Regions from separate parts of the Streptomyces sp. NBC_00536 genome, predicted to be linked through region 1. Evidence: riboswitches for the same ligand, from Rfam matches in the RefSeq annotation. Region 1 holds a riboswitch; the other holds the start of a gene.
The links. Region 1 has a riboswitch for ZMP and ZTP ahead of OHS33_RS29860 (bifunctional 5,10-methylenetetrahydrofolate dehydrogenase/5,10-methenyltetrahydrofolate cyclohydrolase). Riboswitches for the same ligand answer to the same signal wherever they lie in the genome.

Region 1 (7,210 bases):
GCGGCACCCTGGTCGCCTGCGCCGCCGTCGTCTCGATGGTCGGCGCGCTCAACGGCTGGACCCTGCTCAGCGCGCAGACCCCGTACGCGGCGGCGAAGGACGGCCTCTTCCCGAAGGCCTTCGAGACCAAGCGGCGCGGGGTCCCGGTGGTCGGAGTGATCGTCACCGTCGTCCTCGCCTCGGCGCTGACCGTCTACAACTACACCTCGGGCACGCAGGGGGTCTTCGAGGTCCTGGTCCTGGTCACCACCTTCACGGCGACCGTGCCCTACCTGCTGTCCACCGCCGCCCAGATCCACTTCCTGGTCTCCGGCCAGGGCGAGCGCGTGGCCCCGGGCCGGCTCGTCCGGGACGGGATCCTGGCCGGTCTGGCCTTCGGCTTCTCGATGTGGCTGGTCGCGGGCTCCGGGTACGAGGCCGTCTACCAGGGCGTGCTCTTCCTCTTCGCGGGCGTGCTCGTCTACGCCGTGATGTCGGCCCGCAAGCAGCGCGCCGAGCGCGCCGGAGCGTAGGAACGGACCCGGGCGCCGCCGGGTACGCGAAAGCCCGCGCCGTACGGGCTGTCCGTGTCGTGGTGCGCGACGCGGGCGGCCGGTACGGCGCGGGCTTTCGCCGGGACTCTTGGTCCGGCCGGATTTTTAGTCCAGGTAGTCGCGCAGCACCTGCGAGCGCGACGGGTGGCGCAGCTTCGACATCGTCTTGGACTCGATCTGGCGGATGCGCTCACGGGTGACCCCGTACACGCGGCCGATCTCGTCCAGCGTCTTCGGCTGGCCGTCGTTGAGGCCGTAGCGCATGGAGACCACGCCCGCCTCGCGCTCCGAGAGCGTGCCCAGGATGGACTGGAGCTGCTCCTGGAGGAAGGTGAAGGAGACCGCGTCGGCCGGGACGACCGCCTCGGAGTCCTCGATGAGGTCACCGAACTCGCTGTCGCCCTCCTCACCCAGCGGGGTGTGGAGCGAGATCGGCTCGCGGCCGTACTTCTGGACCTCGATGACCTTCTCGGGGGTCATGTCGAGTTCCTTGCCCAGCTCCTCCGGGGTGGGCTCGCGGCCCAGGTCCTGGAGCATCTGGCGCTGGACACGGGCCAGCTTGTTGATGATCTCGACCATGTGCACCGGGATGCGGATGGTGCGCGACTGGTCGGCCATGGCGCGGGTGATCGCCTGGCGGATCCACCACGTGGCGTACGTGGAGAACTTGAAGCCCTTGGTGTAGTCGAACTTCTCCACCGCGCGGATCAGACCGACGTTGCCCTCCTGGATCAGGTCCAGGAAGAGCATGCCGCGGCCGGTGTAACGCTTGGCCAGCGAGACCACGAGGCGGAGGTTGGCCTCCAGCAGGTGGTTCTTGGCCCGGCGGCCGTCCTCGACGAGGATCTCCAGCTCGCGCTTGAACGCGGGCTTGTGGTCCTCCTCCTCTTCGAGCTTGTACTCGGAGAAGAGACCGGCCTCGATGCGCTTGGCGAGCTCCACCTCCTGCTCGGCGTTGAGCAGCGGCACCTTGCCGATGAGCTTGAGGTAGTCCTTGACCGGGTCGGCGGTGGCACCGGCCACCATGACCGTCTGGGCCGGGGCGTCGTCCTCGTCGTCATCGGACAGCACGAAGCCCTGGGTGCCGGCCTTGGCGGGGGTGGTCTCCTCCGCCTCGTCGGCGAGGTCCTCCTCGGTCCAGTCCTCGCCCTCGGCAGCGGGGGTCTCGCCCTCGTCGCCGTCCTTGGCGCCCTTCTTCGCGGCGGCGGTCTTCTTGGTGGCCGTCGCCTTCTTCGCGGCGGTCTTCTTGACCGTCCGCTTCTTCGGCTCGGCGGCGGCCTCGGCCAGCGCCTCCTCCTCGGTCCCGGAGGCCGACGGAGCGGATATCGCCGCCGCGGTGGCGGGGGCCGCGGTCTTGCGCGCACCGATGGGGCGCGGCGCGGCGGCCTTCTTGGTCACGGTGCGGGCCGGGGCGGCGGCGGCCTTGCGGGCCTTCTTGGCGGGGGCCTTCGCGGCCGGGGCGGCGCTGACGTGCAGCGCGACGCCTTCCTCGTCCAGAACCTGGTTCAGGCTGCGCAGGACCCGCTTCCACTGGTCCACCGGGATGCGGCCGGCCTCGAAGGCCTGGCGCACGTCGTCACCGTTGATGTGACCCTGCTCGCGGCCACGCTCGACGAGCGCGACCAGGGCCTCGGATTCGGCGATCTCCGGAGGGAACGTACGGGACGGGCTGAGCGACACAAGGAGCCTCTCGTTGCGGCAGATATGGGGCGGGACGGGACATCATCGCGCGAACTCGTGGAACGAGCCCGAGGGGGGTCGTTATTCCGGCGCCGCGCGAGGACACCTGTCGGTTCATCGCACGCCCGAGTAGATTCGTTACGCCATGAATTGAGTGACCTGCGCCACGCTGTGTCCGCGCAACCTTTCGGCCGCACATCCGTCCGCCCCGATCATCGGCCCGGTTTGCGGGCCTCGATGAGGAACCGGGCGGTGTTCGCGACGAACGGGCCTTCGCGCCCGATCCGTTCGTGGAGCTCGCGGAGCCGGTCGCGGTACTGGTGGACCGTGAAGCCGGGCACCATCCAGATGACCTTCCGGAGAAAGTAGATCACGGCTCCGATGTCATGGAACTCGGTACGCAGTCTTTCCGACCGCAGATCGACGACTTCCAGCCCCGCGGCGGCCGCGGCGGCCACCGCGTCGTCGGGGTGCCGGCCGCGCCGGACCTCCTCCGGCTGCGGGCCGAGGAAGTACTCGACGAGTTCGAAGACGCTCGCCGGTCCGACCTGCTGGGAGAAGTAGGCACCGCCGGGCCGCAGCACGCGCGCGATCTCCGCCCACCACACGGTCACCGGGTGCCGACTGGTGACGAGGTCGAAGGCCTCGTCACCGAAGGGCAGCGGCGGCTCGTCCGGATCCGCGACCACGACCGCCCCCTTCGGGTGCAGCAGCCGGGTCGCCTTGGCGACGTTCGGCGGCCAGGACTCGGTGGCCACCATCAGCGGCGGCAGGACGCCCGCTCCGGCGAGCACCTCGCCCCCGCCGGTCTGGATGTCCAGCGCCGCCTGTACGCCCGCCAGACGCTCGCCCAGCAGCCTCTGGTAGCCCCAGGAAGGGCGCTGCTCGGTCGCCCGGCCGTCGAGCCAGGAGAATTCCCAGCCGTCCACGGACACGGACTCGGCCTCGGCGACGAGCTGATCGAAATGGGGTGTCATGTGGTGATCGTCCCAGCTGCGCCCGCTGTGATCCACTCGATTCCGCATCGTGGCCGGTCACGGGCTTCGACTACACTGGGCGGCGGGCCGTGACTGGCGCTTGGGTGGATCACCACCGGGGAGCGGCCCGGCGTACCGCGGCACCGAGGTGTCCCGATACGTCGACTGCCGCGCGCCTGGGCGATCCGCGATCCCGCAGCGACGTTCAGGAGACCCCGTGACGACTGCCCAGACCGTTCAGGACCAGACCGTTCAGGACCAGGCCGAGGCCGGTACCGCCACGCTGATGGACGGCACCGCCGTCGCCCGCCGCATCTCGGAGCGCACCGCCGCCCTGGCCGCCGAGCTGACCCGGCGCACCGGCACCGCTCCCTGCCTCGCGACCGTGCTGGTCGGCGAGGACCCCGCGTCCGTGACGTACGTACGCATGAAGCAGAACCGTTGCGCCAAGGCGGGCATCACCTCCCGCCACGTCGAGCTGCCGGCCTCGACCACCACCGAGGAACTGATCACCACCCTCACCGCGCTCTCCGTGGACCCCGAGGTCAGCGGCATCCTGCTGCAGCACCCGGTCCCGCACCACATCGACGAGCGCGCCGCCTTCGAGGCCATCGCCCCGGGCAAGGACGTCGACGGCGTCACCATGCACTCCTTCGCCGCCATGGGCTTCGGACTGCCCGGCTTCGTGTCCTGCACCCCGGGCGGGATCATGCGGCTGCTCGCCGAGTACGAGGTCGACCTCGCCGGGAAGCACGCCGTGGTCGTCGGCCGCAGCGCCATCCTCGGCAAGCCCGCCGGGATGCTGCTGCTCGGCCAGAACGCCACCGTCACCTACTGCCACTCCCGCACCGAGGACCTCCCCTCGATCATCCGCCAGGCGGACGTGCTGGTCGCCGCCGTCGGCAAGGCCGAGTTCATCCGGGGCGAGGACATCAAGCCGGGCGCGGTGGTCCTGGACGCCGGGTACGACGGCAACCGCGGCGACGTGCACTTCGAGTCGGCCGCCGCCCGCGCCTCGCTGATCACCCCGGTCCCCGGCGGCGTCGGCCCGATGACCATCGCCGTGCTGCTGGAGCAGACCGTGCAGGCGGCCGCGGCCCAGGCCGGCCTGACCCTGGCCGACCTCGCCTGAGCCCACCGGCCCCCACGGGGGCGCCCCGCACGACGAACGCCCCGGGCCGAACGGCCCGGGGCGTTCCGCGTGCCCGCGACGTTCCGGGTGCGCCGCCAGCCGCCACCGGCGAGGCCGGGGCCGCCCGGGCATGACCCGCGGGGTAATCGACCCGGCGGGCGGCGGGCGGGAGGGTGGGGGCACCGGATCCCGGGCCGCCGCACTGCGGTCCGGGAACCGGCCCCACGCTCCCGCCCGCCGAACCCGCATGGAGGCTGATCCGTCATGTCCGCAACCCTGCTCACCGCCCGCGCGCCGCGCCTTCCGCTGCGTCCGCTGCTGGCACTGGACGCCGTCGTCACCGGTGCCAACGGGCTCGCCTACGCCCTCCTGGCCGGCCCGCTCGGACGGCTGCTCGGGGTGGGTCGCACCCCGCTGCTGGTGCTCGGCGTGATGCTGGCCGGGTACGGCGCGGCCGTCGGCGCGCTGGCCGCCCGCAGGCAGCCCGCCGCCGCCCTGGTGATGGCGGTCATCGAGATCAACTGCGCCTGGGTGGCGCTGAGTCTGCTCTCGCTGTTCCTCTGGTTCGAGCCGACCACGGCCGGGCTGGTGTGGATCCCGGCGCAGGCCGCGGTCGTCGCCGCCTTCGCGGTGCTCCAGTGGGCCGCGCGGGGCTCAAGGGGCCAGTGAGTGCAGGTACTTGGCTGTCGCCGGATCGGCCGGGAGCAGGGTCTCGATGGCCAGCTCGGCGACGGTCACGTCCATCGGGGTGTTGAAGGTGGCGATGGAGGAGACGAAGGACAGCAGGTGCCCCTCGTGTTCGATCCGCAGCGGGAGCGCGATGGTGGCGACGGCCGCCGGGTCGGAGGCGTCCCGCGGGTCCGTGTCCGCGAAGGGGTACGCCGCCACCTCGTCGTACAGCGCGCGCAGCCGCTCCGAACGGGCCAGCGCGATCTGCCGGTCCATCTGGGCCAGCAGGTGCCCCCGCCACTCGGCGAGGTTGCGGATCCGGGGCGCGAGCCCCTCGGGGTGCAGGGTGATCCGCATCGCGTTCAGCGGCGGTGCGAGCAGGTGCTCCGGCAGACCGTCCAGCAGCATCGCGATGCCCCGGTTGGCCGCGACGACCGTGTACGTACCGTCCACGACCAGCGCCGGATACGGCTCGTACGCCGCCAGCAGCCGCTCCAGCCCCTCCCGCAGGGCCGCCATCCCCGGCGCGTCCAGCGGAGTGTGCGCGTACCGCGGGGCGTAACCGGCCGCGAGCAGCAGGGCGTTGCGCTCGCGCACCGGCACGTCGAGCCGGTCGGCCAGCCGGATCACCATCTCCTCGCTCGGCCGGGACCGGCCGGTCTCCACGAAGCTGATGTGCCGGGCGGAGGAGTCGGCCCGGCCCGCCAGCTCCAGCTGGCTGATCCCGCGCCGCTCGCGCCAGGACCGGAGCAGTGGACCCACGGACGTCGTCATGCGACCGACGTTAACCCAGCGCTGTGACGGCACGGCGCGCCACGGCGCGAACGGTTCGCTCCGGCGCGCGCTGTGGGAACCTTGACCGCACGTCACGAGGACGGTCACGAGGACGGTCACGGGAACGAGGGAGCCTGCCCATGCCGAGTCAGCCGCTGTCGCAGAAGGAGATCGAGGACCGGTTGCGGGAACTCCCGGGCTGGGCCTTCGAAGACGACCGGATCGTCCGCACCTACCGGCTGGGCACGCACCTCGCGGCCAGCGCCCTCGTCGCCCACATCGCCGTGGTCCAGGACGAGTTGAACCACCACTCCGACCTCACCCTCGGCTACAACACGGTCCGCCTGGCGGTGAACACCCACAGCGCGGGCGACGCGGTGACCGAGACGGACTTCGAACTCGCCCAGCGGGTACAGGACCTGGCCCCCGCCCACGGCGCGAACTGAGGCCGCACGACATGACGAAGACCCTGCTGGACTACGACGCGGAAGCCCGGGAGTACGACGCCACCCGCGGCGGCACCCCGCGCGCCGAGGCCGCCGCCACGGCCCTGCTCGGCCTGCTCCCGCCCGGCACCCGGACCCTGCTCGACCTGGGCTGCGGAACAGGCATCGTCACCGCCCTCCTCACCCGGCCGGGCCTGCGGGTGCTGGGGGCGGACACCTCGTACGGGATGGCGGCGCGGGCCGCCGGGCGCGGTGTCCCGGTGGTCCTCGCCTCCGGCACCCGGCTGCCCGTCCGCACGGGTGCGCTGGACGCGGTCGGCGCGGTGTGGCTGCTGCACCTGCTGCGCGAGCCGGGGGTGGTGGAGGCGGTGGTCGCGGAGGCGGCCCGGGTGCTGCGGCCCGGCGGGGTGTTCGTCACCACGGTGGACAAGGACGCCGCGCACGACGTGGGCAGCGACATCGACGCCGTGCTCGCGCCGCACCTCACCCCGTGTCCCGCCGACGCGGCCGGTGACGTGACGGCGTACGCCGCCGCGGTGGGGCTGCGCCCGGGCGGCCGGGCCGCCTTCACCGGGCACGGTCAGGGCCGTACCCCGCGGCAGGCCGCGGCCGCCCTGCTCGCCGGGCGCTTCGCCTCCCGGGTGAGCCCGCGCGGCACCACGCCGACCGCGCTGGCGGCCGACCTGGAGTCCCTCCCCGCCCCCGACCACCCCCGCCCGGCCCCCACCTACCACTTCCAGTCCTTCACCCGGACCGACTAACCCCTGCCCGGCCAGTGGCTCCCTCCCGGCCAGTGCTCCATGCCAGCCTTGCCGACATTCCAGCCTCGCCCGCCCAGGGTTCCCACCTCAGCCCGGTTGGCATTCCAGCCTCGCCGGCGTTTGAGGCGCCCCCGGAGGGTCCCCAGGCGTAAGCCGCACACGTGTCCTGCCACGCGCCCGCGGCCGCGCCCGGCACGTGCCGCCTCCAGGGCTTCGCCCGGACCTGGCACGGGTCGGG
Region 2 (13,191 bases), 2.0 Mb from region 1:
TTGGCTTGGACCGGGGCGCTTTGGCTGGTATTCGACTGTCCGGGGAGATAAAAGAAACCTAAGGTCGCCCGGTGACCGACCTCCCTCTTCCCCACCAGCCCACACCGTCCGACCGTGGCGGCGGCGGAGACGACGTCCGCAACGGCCGCCCCCCGGTCCACCCGGCGCTCAGCGAAGCGGGCCGGATGCTGTGCGCGGGCACCTACCTCGACGCCGCCTACCGCGACAAGGTGATCGACGAGCTGTACGTGCACGAGGAGCGCATCGTCGCCCCCTCGTACGGCTTCGACGCCGCCCGCGTCCTCGCCCACGCGCTGCGCGCCCGCCGCGCCGAACTCGGCTGGGCCGCCGGGATACTCGGCGCCTGGTTCGTCGGCATGATCCTCACCGGCGGCGCGCTCCTCGGCCTGCTGGTGCCCTTCGTGCTGCTGAGCCTGTCCGGCTGGCTGCGCGCCCACGACAACCGCCTGGTGCGCTTCCTGGGCGTGGTGCTGCGCATCTACACCTGGCTGTTGCTGCTCCTGCTGGTCATCGGGCTCATCGGGGTGGGGCTGGCCGCGGGGAACGCCTTCGGGCCGCTCGGCGTCTTCGGCGCCGACACCTTCCTGAGCGGCTTCTCCGGTTCCGTCACCGGTTCGGGGGACCCGTACTCCTCCGGCTACGACAGCTACGCGTCCTCCGCGTCCTCCGGTTCCTCCGGACTCGGCGCCGCCGCGGCCCTGTGGTGGGTCCTCGCCGTCTTCCTCGCGATGGTCGCGCTCGTCTGGTTCCAGCGCGGCCAGGCCGCCCGGGCCATCGCCGGGGAACTCTCCCCGCGCCGGTACGCCGACCTCGCGGGCGACCCCGCCGAGGCCGCCCAGGGCGTCCGCTTCGCCCGGATCCGCGGCCGGGTCCGGGCCGAGCAGCACAACCCGCTGATCATGTACAACGTCAACGACCCGTTCTGCGGCGCGGGTGATCCGTACCGCCCGTGGCACCTGTCCGTCGAACTGCGCCCGCGCGAGGACCTCGGCCCCGACCGCAAGGCCGTCCCGGTCACCAACAGCGACATCGTGCGCCGGATCGTCCCGCTGGTCCAGGCCCTGCGGGTGCCCTCGCCGCACGGCTCACCGGCCGCCGAGGCCGCCGTACTGGACCGGATGCGCGAACTCGTCGTCGACGAATGCGTGTTCCTGCCCGGCGGCGGGCTGCCGCACCGCAACGCCGTCCCGCTCACCCCGGACGCCTGGGCCGAGCACCTCGGCGGCGCCCTCGAAGAGGGCGGCGAACGCCGCCGCCACTTCCTGCGCATCCGGGTCGGCGGCTGGGACGAGAACCTCGTCGTCACCGTCTTCGTCCGCGTCCACACCCAGGGCGGCATGATGATGCTGGAGGTCGCGCCGCACGTCCTGCTGCCGCTGCGCACCGTCTTCCAGAACGCCGACGCCGACGCCCACCGCTACCTCCACAACAACTGGCTGGGCAAGGCCGCCTGGGCGCTGCGCCACACCCCCGCCTCCTTCGTCTCCTCCGTCGCCATCCTCGGCCGCGGCATCGCCAGCTGGTGGCGGATCCTCACCGGCGGCCACGGCGGCGCCCTCCCCGAGGGCCCCGGCCTGTCGGTGCGCGAACTCGCCTCCCAGGACAACGGATCGCTCTTCCATCTCATGGACCTCGACCGGTACCTGAAAACCATCCAGGACCGGGTGGTCAGCGGTGTGACACTTGCACTGCACGAAGCGGGCTGGCACACCGAGGAGTTCGCCCAGCGTGCGATCACGGTCGCGGAGGGCGGTACGTACATCCAGTCGGTGAACAACAGCGCCTTCAGCGTCGGTGGCAGCGGACACACCAACACCACCAACCACTCGGGCAGGAGGAGGAGCAGCGGTGGCCATCAGCGGTGAGCAGGAGCGCGGCCGGGAGCGCGGCCGGGACGGCGGAGGGTCCGTCCACTTCGGCGACATCAACGGGAGCAGCTTCAGCATCGGCGGCAGCAACAACACCAACACGGTCAACACCTACGGCGCCGGGGCCGTGCCCGGTCCCGGGGAACTCCTGGAAGCGGTCCTGGACCTGCGCGCCGCGCTCGTCCGGGTGCCGCGCGGCGCCGACCGCACCGCGCTCGACGCCGAACTGGACGCGGTCGCAGGCGACTTGGAAGACACGGACGCGATCCGGCCCGGGCTGGCGGAGCGGCTGCGCGCGGCCCTCACCCGCTGGGCCCCCCTCGTCGAGCCGCTGAACGCGGCGACCGCGCTCGGCGCCCTGCTCGTGTCGCTGGGAGGCTGAACCGTGCCCCCCGCTTCCTCCGGGACGCCCCGCTGGGACTCCCAGGCCCAGCGCTGGGTCTGGGACGCGGCGCCCGCCGCGCCCTCGTCGGCGCCGACCGCGGCCCCGCCGACGGTGCCCGCGCAGCCGACGGCCCCGCCCGAGCAGCCCCCGTACGGACCGCCGCCCGCGCACCCGGTGTACGGGCCCCCGGACCCGGGGATCTGGCTGCCGGGCGGCGCCGACCAGCAAACGCCGCCGCAGACGCAGACGCAGCCGGCCCATGCGCAACCGCCGTTCCCGCCGCCCGGTTACCCGATCCCGCCGGCGTACCCGGGCGCGGACGGATACCCGGGCGGGGACGGATACGGGCCGCAGCGCCGCTGGCTGACCCCGGCCACGGCGGGCATCGCGGTGGCCGCCGTCGCGATCGGCGCGGCCGTCGTGTGGTTCGTGCTGCGCGACTCCGGCGGCTCCGCCCCGGACCAGGCGCGCGGCACCGCGACGCCCAGCGCCACCGCGTCGCTCTCCCCGGACCCGACGGGCGGCCCGTCCGCGTCCGCGTCGGCCTCGCCGTCGTCCTCCGCCTCGCCCAGCGCGAGTACGAGCGCCAGTACGAGCCCGTCGGCGGCCGCAGGCCATGTGACCGTGACCGACCCGAAGGGCTTCACGGTCGCCGTGCCCAAGGGCTGGTACCGGGACGACCCCGGCAACGGCATCTTCTACCGCACCGCCGACCGCTCCTCGCTGCTCCAGATCTTCCAGGTGGTGGAACCGGAGCTGAGCCCCCTCGACGCCGTCAAGGGGGCCTCGGCCGACCTCCGCAACCGCACCAGCGGCTACACGGAGATCAAGGTAGGCGCGGTGCCCGGCGGTTCGGGCGCCTGTGAGCTGGTCTACGAGTACGACAGCGCGGAGTCGCACGGCCGCCGCCGGGGCGTCGAACGGGTCTTCTACGCCCAGGACGGCAACAAGTGGGCCCTGCTGACGGCCGGCCCGGCCGGGGAGTGGGACGCCACCCAGGAACACCTCGCGGCCGCGGTGGCGTCCTTCCACCCCTAGATCGGGATCAGCTCTTGTACATGCCCGGGGTGTAGTGCCCGGGCACCATGCGGGTGGTGACGCCGAACCGGTTCCACACGTTGATCGTCGCGATCACGGCGATCAGCTGGGCCAGTTCGGCCTCACCGAAGTGCTTCGCCGCCTTCTCGTACACCTCGTCGGGAACGAAACCGTCGGTCAGGACGGTCACGGCCTCGGTCAGCTCGATCGCGGCCAGCTCCTTCTCGGTGTAGAAGTGCCGCGACTCCTCCCACGCGCCGAGCAGGACGATCCGGTCGACGCTCTCGCCCGCCGCGATCGCGTCCTTCGTGTGCATGTCCAGGCAGAAGGCGCAGTGGTTCAGCTGCGAGGCGCGGATCTTCACCAGCTCGACGAGGGCCGGGTCCAGGCCCTTCTTCGAAGCGATCTCCAGGGCGAGGACCGCCTTGTAGACCTCCGGGGCGAGCTTGCCGATCTGCATCCGCGGGGTGTGCTCGGGTGCGTGGTGGTCGTGCGTGCCGTGCTGTTCGTTCGTGGTCATGGGGTCCACCGTACGCAGCGGGCGGCCCGCCGGTATGGTCCATATTCATGACCGATTCGTGGGCCACTTTCGGCGCTGACCTGCATCTGGAGCTGACCTTGGGCCGCGGCCTGCGGGCCGGGCTCACCGAATCGCTGCGCGAGGCCGCGCGCGGCGGACGGCTCGCCCCCGGCACCCGGCTGCCCTCCTCGCGCACCCTCGCCGCCGACCTCGGGATCGCCCGCAACACGGTCGCCGAGGCCTACGCCGAACTCGTCGCCGAAGGCTGGCTCACCGCCCGCCAGGGCTCCGGGACCCGGGTCGCCGAGCGGGCCCGCCCGCGCCGGGCCGCCGCGGCCGCGCCGGTACGCCACCCCGCGCGCCGGGGGCCCTCGTACAGCCTGATGCCCGGCTCCCCGGACCTCGGCGGCTTCCCCCGCGCCGCCTGGCTGAGCGCGGCCCGGCGCGCGCTCACCGACGCCCCCAACGAGGCCTTCGGCTACGGCGGGGACCCGCGCGGCCGGCCCGAACTGCGCGAGGCGCTCGCCGGATACCTGGCCCGGGCGCGCGGGGTGTACGCCGACCCCGAACGCATCGTGCTGTGCTCCGGCTTCGCCCACGGACTGCTGCTGATGACCCGGCTGCTGCGGGCGCGCCGGGTCCGGGAGGTCGCGGTGGAGGCGTACAGCCTCGACGTGCACCGCGACCTCCTCACGCGCGGCGGGCTGCGGACCCGGCCGCTGGCGCTGGACGCCTCCGGCGCGCGGACCGCTGAACTCGCCGGGTCGGGGGCGGGCGCCGTCCTCCTCACCCCCGCGCACCAGTTCCCCACCGGGGTCGCGCTGACGCCCGGGCGGCGGGCGGCCGCCGTCGACTGGGCGCGGACCGCCGGGGGCCTGATCCTGGAGGACGACTACGACGGCGAGTTCCGCTACGACCGCCAGCCCGTCGGCGCGCTCCAGGGCCTCGACCCGGACCGGGTCGTCTACCTCGGCACCGCCAGCAAGTCCCTGGCGCCGGGGCTCCGGATGGGCTGGATCGTCGCGCCGCCCGGGCTCGTCGAGGAACTCCTCGCCGTCAAGGGGCGCACCGACTGGACCTCCAGCGCGCTGGACCAGCTGACGCTGGCGCAGTTCATCACCTCCGGGGCGTACGACCGGCACGTACGGGGGATGCGGCTGCGGTACCGGCGGCGGCGCGACGAACTCGTGGCGGCGGTGGGGGAGCGGGTGGCCGTGTCCGGCATCGCGGCGGGGCTGCACGCGGTGCTGGACCTCCCGGCGGGGACCGAGCGCTCGGTCCTCCAGGCCGCCACCTGGCAGGAACTGGCCCTGGAGGGCCTGGCCCGCTTCCGCCACCCGGAGGCCGACATGCCGCCCCGCGACGCCCTCATCGTCGGCTACGGCACCCCCTCCGACAGCGCCTGGACCCCCACCCTCACCGCCCTCCGCGCAGCCCTCCCCTAACCGGGAGCCGCCCAGGCCCCATCCCAGCCCCGCCGGGACCTGGCCAAACCCGGCCTCGCTGGACCGGAGCCAAACTCAGCCTCGCCGGCGTTTGAGGCGCCGCGGGAGGCCACCCCAGCAGCAGGCAGCGCCCATCTCAGCCCCGCCGGGGCCGGAGCCAAACTCAGCCTCGCCGGTGTTTGAGGCGCCGCCGGAGGCACCCCGGCCACGCGGGGCCGTCGGGTGGTCGGGAGCCCTCAAGCGTCGGGCGGGCTGATGTCGCCTCCGGCGGCGCCTCAAACGCCGGCGGGGCTGGAGCGGGCCCGGCGCACCCCGCAACCCCCAGCCTGCCCGGCGATTGAGGGCCCGCCGGAGGCGAGGAGCTACGGGGCGGGGTCGGTGGCGGCAGGGGTTGGGGGGTCGCCGAAGCGGGCCAGGGTCAGGGCGCCGGCGACGGCTACGGCGAAGCCGAGGGCCGCCAGCCAGGTCAGACCGTCACGGGTGCGATCCCCGAGGCACAGGACCCCGACCACGGCCGGGCCGATCGTCTCGCCCAGGACCAGCCCGGCCGTGGCCGCCGTCACCGACCCGCGTTGCAGGGCCGAGGTCAGGAGCAGGAAGGCCGCCCCACCCCCCAGCAGCAGCGCGTAGAGCGCCGGGTTCGCCACCAGCGCCCCCGGCGCGAAGCCGTCGATCAGCCGGACCGCGACCTCCACCACCCCGAAGCCCGTTCCCGCGCCCAGCCCCAGCACGAGCGCCCGCGAGCGGTCCGGCAGCCGCCCGGCCGCCGCCCCCACCAGCAGGACCGCCGCCGCGGCCGCCAGCATCGACCACTTGAGCGCCGTACTCCCCGGCCGGGAGCCCTCGGCCCCGGAGGCGAGGCCCAGCAGGGCGAGGCCGAGGCAGACGACGCCGACCGCCCCCCACTCCGTACCGCTGAGCCGGACCTTCAGCAGCCGCGCCGCGACCACGGCGGTCACCGCGAGGCTGGCGGCCAGTGCCGCGCCGACGGCGTAGATGGGGATCGAGCGCAGGGCGATGATCTGGAAGACGAAGCCGATCCCGTCGAGGCTCAGACCGGCCAGATACCGCCACTGCCGCAGCGCCCGCAGCAGCAGCGCGGGGTCCACTCCGGACCCCGTACCCGGCTCGGCCGCCCGCGCGGCCACCGCCTGGAGCACGGAGGCCGTACCGAAACAGACCGCCGAAGCCAGCGCGCACACCATCCCGATCAGCACGCGACGAACTGTAGACCCAGACGGAGACCTGGACGGAGACGTGGACGCAGCGGCCGGATTCCACCGGTGGGGCGCCCCGCTCTAGGGTGGGGCCCGACACACGCGCCGGCCAGGGGAGCCCCCGTCCATGGACAACGACAACACCAGCGGTACGACGCCGACGCCGACGCCGACGCCGACGCGGCGGCGGATGCGGTCCGGCGCCGTCGCCCTCGGCGGGGTGGGGCTGCTCGCCGCTTCCCTCGTGGCCTGCGGCTCCAGCGGTGAGCCCGACAAGCGGTGCGTGTCGAAGACCTCGATGGACAAGCTGGACAGCAAGGAGTGCCGCAGCGGCGGCCGCGGCACCTACTACTACGGCGGCACCACCAGCAACGGCAAGGCCACCGGCGGCAGCTTCGACAAGTCGGCGGTCAGCCGCGGCGGCATCGGCGGCGGCCACAAGTCCAGCGGCGGCTGAGCGGCGTGCGCCGTCACACGATCGAGCCGCGCCCCGACTGGCAGCGGACCGTCGAGGAGCAGGGGCTGGTCTATCCGCTGACCCGCTATCCCGACGACTCCCTGCGCCCCTACTGGGACGAGAGCGCGTACTACTCCTTCACGCTCCCCGAGGTCGAGGCGCTCGAAGACGTCGTCGAGGAGCTGCACAGGATGTGCCTGGCCGCGGCCGCGCACATCGTGGAGCACGACCGGTTCGCCGACCTCGGGATCAGCGATCCGCGGCTCGCCGCGCTGATCGCCGGGTCCTGGCGGCGGCGCGCCGAACAGCCGTCCCTCTACGGCCGGTTCGACCTGCGCTACGACGGTGCGGGCGGCCCCGCCAAGATGCTGGAGTACAACGCGGACACCCCGACCTCCCTGGTGGAGGCGGCGAGTCCGCAGTGGTTCTGGATGGAGGAGCGCTTCCCCGGCGCCGACCAGTGGAACTCGCTGCACGAGCGGCTCGTCGCGGCCTGGCGCCGCCAGGCCCGCCTGCTGCCGCCCGGGCCCGTGCACTTCGCGCACTCCGAGGCGGACGAGCTGGGCGAGGACCTGATGACGGTCGCCTACCTCCAGGAGACCGCCGAGCAGGCCGGGCTGGCGACCGAGGCCCTCTCCGTCGAGCGGATCGGCTGGGACCGGCTCTCCGGCCGGTTCGTCGACGAGAAGCTCCGCTTCATCCGCAGCTGCTTCAAGCTCTACCCGTGGGAGTGGCTGGCCGAGGACGAGTTCGGCCCGCAGGTGCTCGACACCATCGACCTCGGCGGAGCCTCCGGTTCCACCCTGTGGATCGAGCCGCTCTGGAAGATGCTGCTGTCCAACAAGGCGCTGCTGGCGATCCTGTGGGAGCTGTACCCGGACCACCCGAACCTGCTCCCCGCCTACCTCGACGGCCCGCGCGAGCTGGCGCACACTACGGGGTACGCCGTGAAACCGCTGCTGGGCCGCGAGGGCGCCGGGGTCACCCTGCACCCCGCGGGCGCACCCCCGTACGAGCCCCCCGCCGAGCCGGACGAGGACGACGGGCCGGTGTGCTTCCAGGGCCTCGCCCCGCTGCCCGACTTCGACGGCAACCGGGTGGTGCTCGGCGCGTGGGTCGTCGAGGACGAGGCGGCGGGGCTCGGCATCCGCGAATCCGCGGGGCCGGTCACGGACGAGTACGCCCGCTTCCTGCCCCACGTGATCCTCTAGGGCCCGTTACGCGGACAGGACCGCGCGCAGTTGGTCGAGGCCCCAGTCCAGGTCCTCCTTGCTGATGACCAGCGGCGGTGCGATCCGGATCGTCGACCCGTGGGTGTCCTTGACCAGGACCCCCCGCGCCATCAGCTTCTCGGAGATCTCCCGGCCCGTGCCGAGCGACGGGTCGATGTCGACCCCGGCCCACAGCCCGCGCCCGCGCACGGCGGTCACCGCGCCGCCGCCCACCAGCAGCCCCAGCTCCCGGTGCAGGTGGTCGCCGAGTTCGGTGGCGCGCTGCTGGTACTCGCCGGTGCGCAGCATCGCGATCACCTCCAGGGCGACCGCGCAGGCCAGCGGGTTGCCGCCGAAGGTGGAGCCGTGCTCGCCGGGGTGGAACACGCCGAGCACGTCCCGGTCGGCGACCACCGCCGACACCGGCACGACGCCGCCGCCGAGCGCCTTCCCCAGGATGTAGAGGTCCGGTACGACGCCCTCGTGGTCCAGGGCGAAGGTCTTCCCGGTCCGGCCGAGGCCCGACTGGATCTCGTCGGCCATGAACAGCACGTTCCGCTCGCGCGTCAGCTCCCGTACGGCCTTCAGGTAGCCCGGCGGCGGCACCAGTACGCCCGCCTCCCCCTGGATCGGCTCCAGCAGCACGGCGACGGTGGTGTCGGTGAGGGCCGCCGCGAGGGCGTCGAGGTCGCCGTAGGGGACGATGTCGAAGCCGGGCGTGTAGGGCCCGTAGTGGTCGCGGGCCTCGGGGTCGGTGGAGAAGGACACGATGGTCGTCGTACGGCCGTGGAAGTTGTTGGACGCGACGATGATCCTGGCCTGGCCGTCGGGGACGCCCTTGACCTCGTAACCCCACTTGCGGGCGGTCTTCACGGCGGTCTCCACCGCCTCCGCGCCCGTGTTCATCGGCAGCACCATCTCCTTGCCGCACAGCTCGGCCAGCTCGCGGCAGAAGTCGGCGAAGCGGTCGTGGTGGAAGGCGCGCGAGGTGAGGGTGACCCGCTCCAGCTGCTCTTTCGCGGCGTCGATCAGCCGCCGGTTGCCGTGGCCGAAGTTGAGGGCCGAATAGCCCGCGAGCATGTCGAGGTAGCGCTTGCCCTCCACGTCGGTCATCCAGGCGCCCTCCGCCGAGGCGACGACGACGGGGAGCGGATGGTAGTTGTGCGCGCTGTGCGCGTCGGCGGCGCTGATCGCGGCCGAAGTGGCGGCATGGCTCTGGGCATCGCTCTTGGCATCGATCTGAGTCGACACGGGGTCTCCGTTTCGTCCGTGCGGGACAAGTGACGAGGGTGGCGTCATTGTCTATCTCGCTCGCGATCCGGACGGGGAAACCTCGAACGTGGCGCGGCCGCTAAGCTGGCGGCACGCACGGCGACTGGCGTACGGAGAACCAACTCCGGGGGAGTCGTGCGCGCACGACCGCATCAAAGGCCGCTCGCCTGGGCCTCGCGGGGACGAGATCTGACATCGACCCCGGAGGAGCCGCCATGTCCGCGAGCCGCCACCCCGCCCTTTTCGCGACCGACCCCGAACTCGCCTCGTTCGTCACGGCGGAGGAACAGCTCCAGGCCGACACCCTGCGCCTGATCCCCAGCGAGAACTACGTGTCCGCGGCGGTGCTCGAAGCGTCGGGCACCGTGCTGCAGAACAAGTACAGCGAGGGGTACCCGGGCCGCCGCTACTACGAGGGCCAGCAGAACATCGACCGCATCGAGGCCCTCGCGATCGAGCGGGCCAAGGGCCTGTTCGGCGTGGACCACGCCAACGTCCAGCCGTACTCCGGATCCCCGGCCAACCTGGCCGTCTACCTGGCCTTCGCCAAGCCCGGCGACACCGTTATGGGCATGGCCCTGCCGATGGGCGGGCACCTGACCCACGGGTGGGGCGTCTCCGCGACCGGGACGTGGTTCCGGGGCGTGCGCTACGGCGTCCGCCGGGACACCGGCTTGATCGACTTCGACGAGGTCCGTGACCTGGCCCTCAAGGAGCGGCCGAAGGTCATCTTCTGCGGTGGCACCGCGCTGCCCCGGACCATCGACTTCGCCGCCTTCGCCGAGATCGCGAAGGAGGCCGGGTCGGTGCTGGTGGCCGACGTCGCGCACATCGCGGGCCTGATCGCGGGCGGCGCGCACCCCAGCCCGGCCGAGCACGTGGACGTCGTCTCCACCACCACGCACAAGACCCTGCGCGGGCCGCGCGGGGCGATGCTGATGTGCCGCGAGGAGCACGCGAAGGCCATCGACAAGGCGGTCTTCCCCGGGCTCCAGGGCGGGCCGCACAACCAGACCACGGCGGGCATCGCGGTCGCCCTGCACGAGGCGGCGCAGCCGGGGTTCGTGTCGTACGCGCACGGGGTGGTCGCCAATGCGAAGGCGCTCGCGGCGGCGCTGCTGGAGCGGGGCTTCGACCTGGTGTCGGGCGGTACCGACAACCACCTGATCCTGATGGACCTGACCTCGCGGGGCGTGCCGGGGAAGGTGGCGGCCAAGGCGCTGGACCGGGCGGGGATCGTCGTGAACTACAACACGGTGCCGTTCGACGCGCGCAAGCCGTTCGATCCCTCGGGGGTGCGGATCGGGACGCCGTCGCTGACCTCGCGGGGGCTGCGGCCGGAGCACATGCCGGTGGTCGCGGACTGGATCGCGCGCGGGGTCACGGCCGGGGCCGCCGGTGACGAGGCCGCGCTTTCCGCGATCCGCGCCGAGGTGACCTCCCTGACGTCCGCCTTCCCGGCCCCGGGCCTCCCGGTCTCCTGACCACCGCCCGGTGGGCCCTCCGGGGGCCCTCCGGGGGCGCCTCAAACGCCGGCGAGGCTGGGATGGCGGGCCTGTGGGGCGCCACAACCAGCGGCACGTGAGCTGCATGGGCAGCGAATTCAGCCCCGCCGGCGTTTGAGGCGCCCCCGGAGGGGACGAGCGGCCGCGGCCGGAGTCGGGGAGTGGCCCGCACGGCCGGAAAGCGGTCGCTTGATTCGCGCAAGATCAAGCCGACCGGATACGAGCGGGTACGGAAGGTGACGCCCGCCCCCGCACCGGCACCGGACCGCCGCCCAGCTCCGCGCACAGCGGCCGGCAGCCCGGATCCGGCCAGCGGGGGCCGAAGACCACCCCCGCACCTGAGAGAATGGGGCCATGGCCTCTGATCGTCCCCGCGCGCTCTCCGGTATCCAGCCGACCTCCGGTTCGTTCCACCTCGGGAACTACCTCGGAGCGATCCGGCAGTACGTCGCCCTGCAGGAATCCCACGACGCCTTCTACATGGTCGTCGACCTGCACGCGATCACCATGCCGCAGGATCCGAAGGAACTGCGCGCCAATACGCGGCTCTCCGCCGCCCAGCTGCTCGCCGCCGGGCTCGACCCCGAGCGCTGCACCCTCTTCGTCCAGAGCCACGTGCCCGAGCACGCGCAGCTCGGCTGGGTCATGAACTGCATCACCGGCTTCGGCGAGGCCAGCCGGATGACCCAGTTCAAGGACAAGTCCGCGAAGTCGGGCGCGAACAACGCCACGGTCGGCCTGTTCACGTACCCGATCCTGCAGGTCGCCGACATCCTGCTGTACCAGGCGAATTCCGTCCCGGTCGGCGAGGACCAGCGCCAGCACATCGAGCTGACCCGCGACCTGGCCGAGCGCTTCAACCAGCGCTTCGGGCAGACCTTCACCGTCCCGGCCGCCCACATCGTCAAGGAGGTCGCGAAGATCTACGACCTCCAGGACCCGGCGATCAAGATGTCGAAGTCCGCGTCCACCCCCAAGGGTCTGATCAACCTCCTCGACGAGCCCAAGGCCACCGAGAAGAAGATCAAGAGCGCGGTCACCGACACCGAGGCCGAGATCCGCTTCGACGCCGAGAAGAAGCCCGGCGTCAGCAACCTGCTCACGATCTACTCCACCCTCACGGGTACGGCGATCCCCGTCCTGGAGGAGAAGTACGAGGGCAAGGGCTACGGCGCGCTGAAGACCGACCTGGCCGAGGTCATGGTCGATTTCGTCACGCCGTTCAAGCAGCGCACCCAGGAGTACCTGGACGATCCGGCGACGCTGGACGCCATCCTCGCCAAGGGTGCGCACAAGGCCCGCGCGGTCGCCTCCGAGACCCTGGCGAACGCCTACGACCGGCTCGGTTTCCTGCCCGCGAAGCCCTGACGACGGGCCCCCGGAGCGCCGGGACCTGCGACTCTGGCCGTTTGGATGACCTGCCCTCACACTGGGGGCGGGACATCTCGCACAGACCACGCCCAGGCGATGCCCAGGCGGCGCACAGACGCATCCGGACGACCACCTTCAGACCACCGAGGAGACATACGTGGGGACCGTAACGCTCGGCGTTTCGATCGCGGTCCCGGAGCCGTACGGCAGCCAGCTCCAGCAGCGGCGCGCCGGCTTCGGGGACGCTGCCGCGCACGGCATCCCCACGCACGTCACGCTCGTGCCGCCGACCGAGGTGGACGGGGACCGGCTGCCGGCGATCCGGGCCCACCTGGCCGAGGTCGCGGCGGCCTTCCGCCCCTTCGTGATGCGGCTCGCGGGCACCGGGACCTTCCGGCCGCTCTCGCCCGTGGTCTTCGTGAAGGTCGTCGAGGGCGCCGCGGGCTGCACCCGGCTCCAGGGCCAGGTGCGCGACTCCGGCGGCCCGGTCAGCCGCGAGCTGGCCTTCCCGTACCACCCGCACGTCACGGTCGCCCACGGGATCTCCGAGGAGGCGATGGACCTGGCCTTCGAGTCCCTCGCCGACTATGACGCGGAGTGGGTCTGCGCGGGCTTCGCGCTCTACGAGCAGGGCTCCGACGGGGTCTGGCGCAAGCTGCGCGAGTACCCGTTCGGGACGGGCCCGACGGGGGTTCCGGCGCAGGCCGGTTCCCCGGTCGACGAGCCGACCGCACACCGCGCCTGACCCGCCCGGCCCTGCCCGTGGCTCTGTCCCCGTCCCCGCTCCCGGCCGACCGGGCGCAGCGGGCGCAGGGCGAGCAGCGTACGGAATCGGAGCGTGCGCAGGAGCAGGTAGCGGAACGGGCGGTTCGTGGCCGCGG

Region 2: it holds a riboswitch for ZMP and ZTP, as region 1 does, so the genes downstream of both, glyA (serine hydroxymethyltransferase) here and OHS33_RS29860 (bifunctional 5,10-methylenetetrahydrofolate dehydrogenase/5,10-methenyltetrahydrofolate cyclohydrolase) in region 1, are expected to answer to the same signal.

What each region holds. Positions count from the first base shown of each region.
Region 1 covers NZ_CP107819.1:6,983,064-6,990,273, forward strand. Annotated here, with positions in the region: gene OHS33_RS29845 (amino acid permease) at 1-512, shown strand, start outside; gene OHS33_RS29850 (RNA polymerase sigma factor) at 639-2,213, opposite strand; gene OHS33_RS29855 (class I SAM-dependent methyltransferase) at 2,426-3,190, opposite strand; ZMP/ZTP riboswitch at 3,270-3,379, shown strand; gene OHS33_RS29860 (bifunctional 5,10-methylenetetrahydrofolate dehydrogenase/5,10-methenyltetrahydrofolate cyclohydrolase) at 3,477-4,322, shown strand; gene OHS33_RS29865 (hypothetical protein) at 4,587-4,991, shown strand; gene OHS33_RS29870 (helix-turn-helix domain-containing protein) at 4,977-5,765, opposite strand; gene OHS33_RS29875 (4a-hydroxytetrahydrobiopterin dehydratase) at 5,906-6,211, shown strand; gene OHS33_RS29880 (class I SAM-dependent methyltransferase) at 6,223-6,972, shown strand.
Region 2 covers NZ_CP107819.1:4,985,454-4,998,644, forward strand. Annotated here, with positions in the region: gene OHS33_RS22105 (hypothetical protein) at 72-1,886, shown strand; gene OHS33_RS22110 (hypothetical protein) at 1,870-2,271, shown strand; gene OHS33_RS22115 (hypothetical protein) at 2,275-3,312, shown strand; gene OHS33_RS22120 (carboxymuconolactone decarboxylase family protein) at 3,320-3,832, opposite strand; gene pdxR (MocR-like pyridoxine biosynthesis transcription factor PdxR) at 3,880-5,277, shown strand; gene OHS33_RS22130 (hypothetical protein) at 5,640-6,482, opposite strand; gene OHS33_RS22135 (hypothetical protein) at 6,622-6,951, shown strand; gene OHS33_RS22140 (glutathionylspermidine synthase family protein) at 6,957-8,162, shown strand; gene rocD (ornithine--oxo-acid transaminase) at 8,169-9,413, opposite strand; ZMP/ZTP riboswitch at 9,524-9,614, shown strand; gene glyA (serine hydroxymethyltransferase) at 9,650-10,918, shown strand; gene trpS (tryptophan--tRNA ligase) at 11,294-12,307, shown strand; gene OHS33_RS22160 (2'-5' RNA ligase family protein) at 12,468-13,055, shown strand.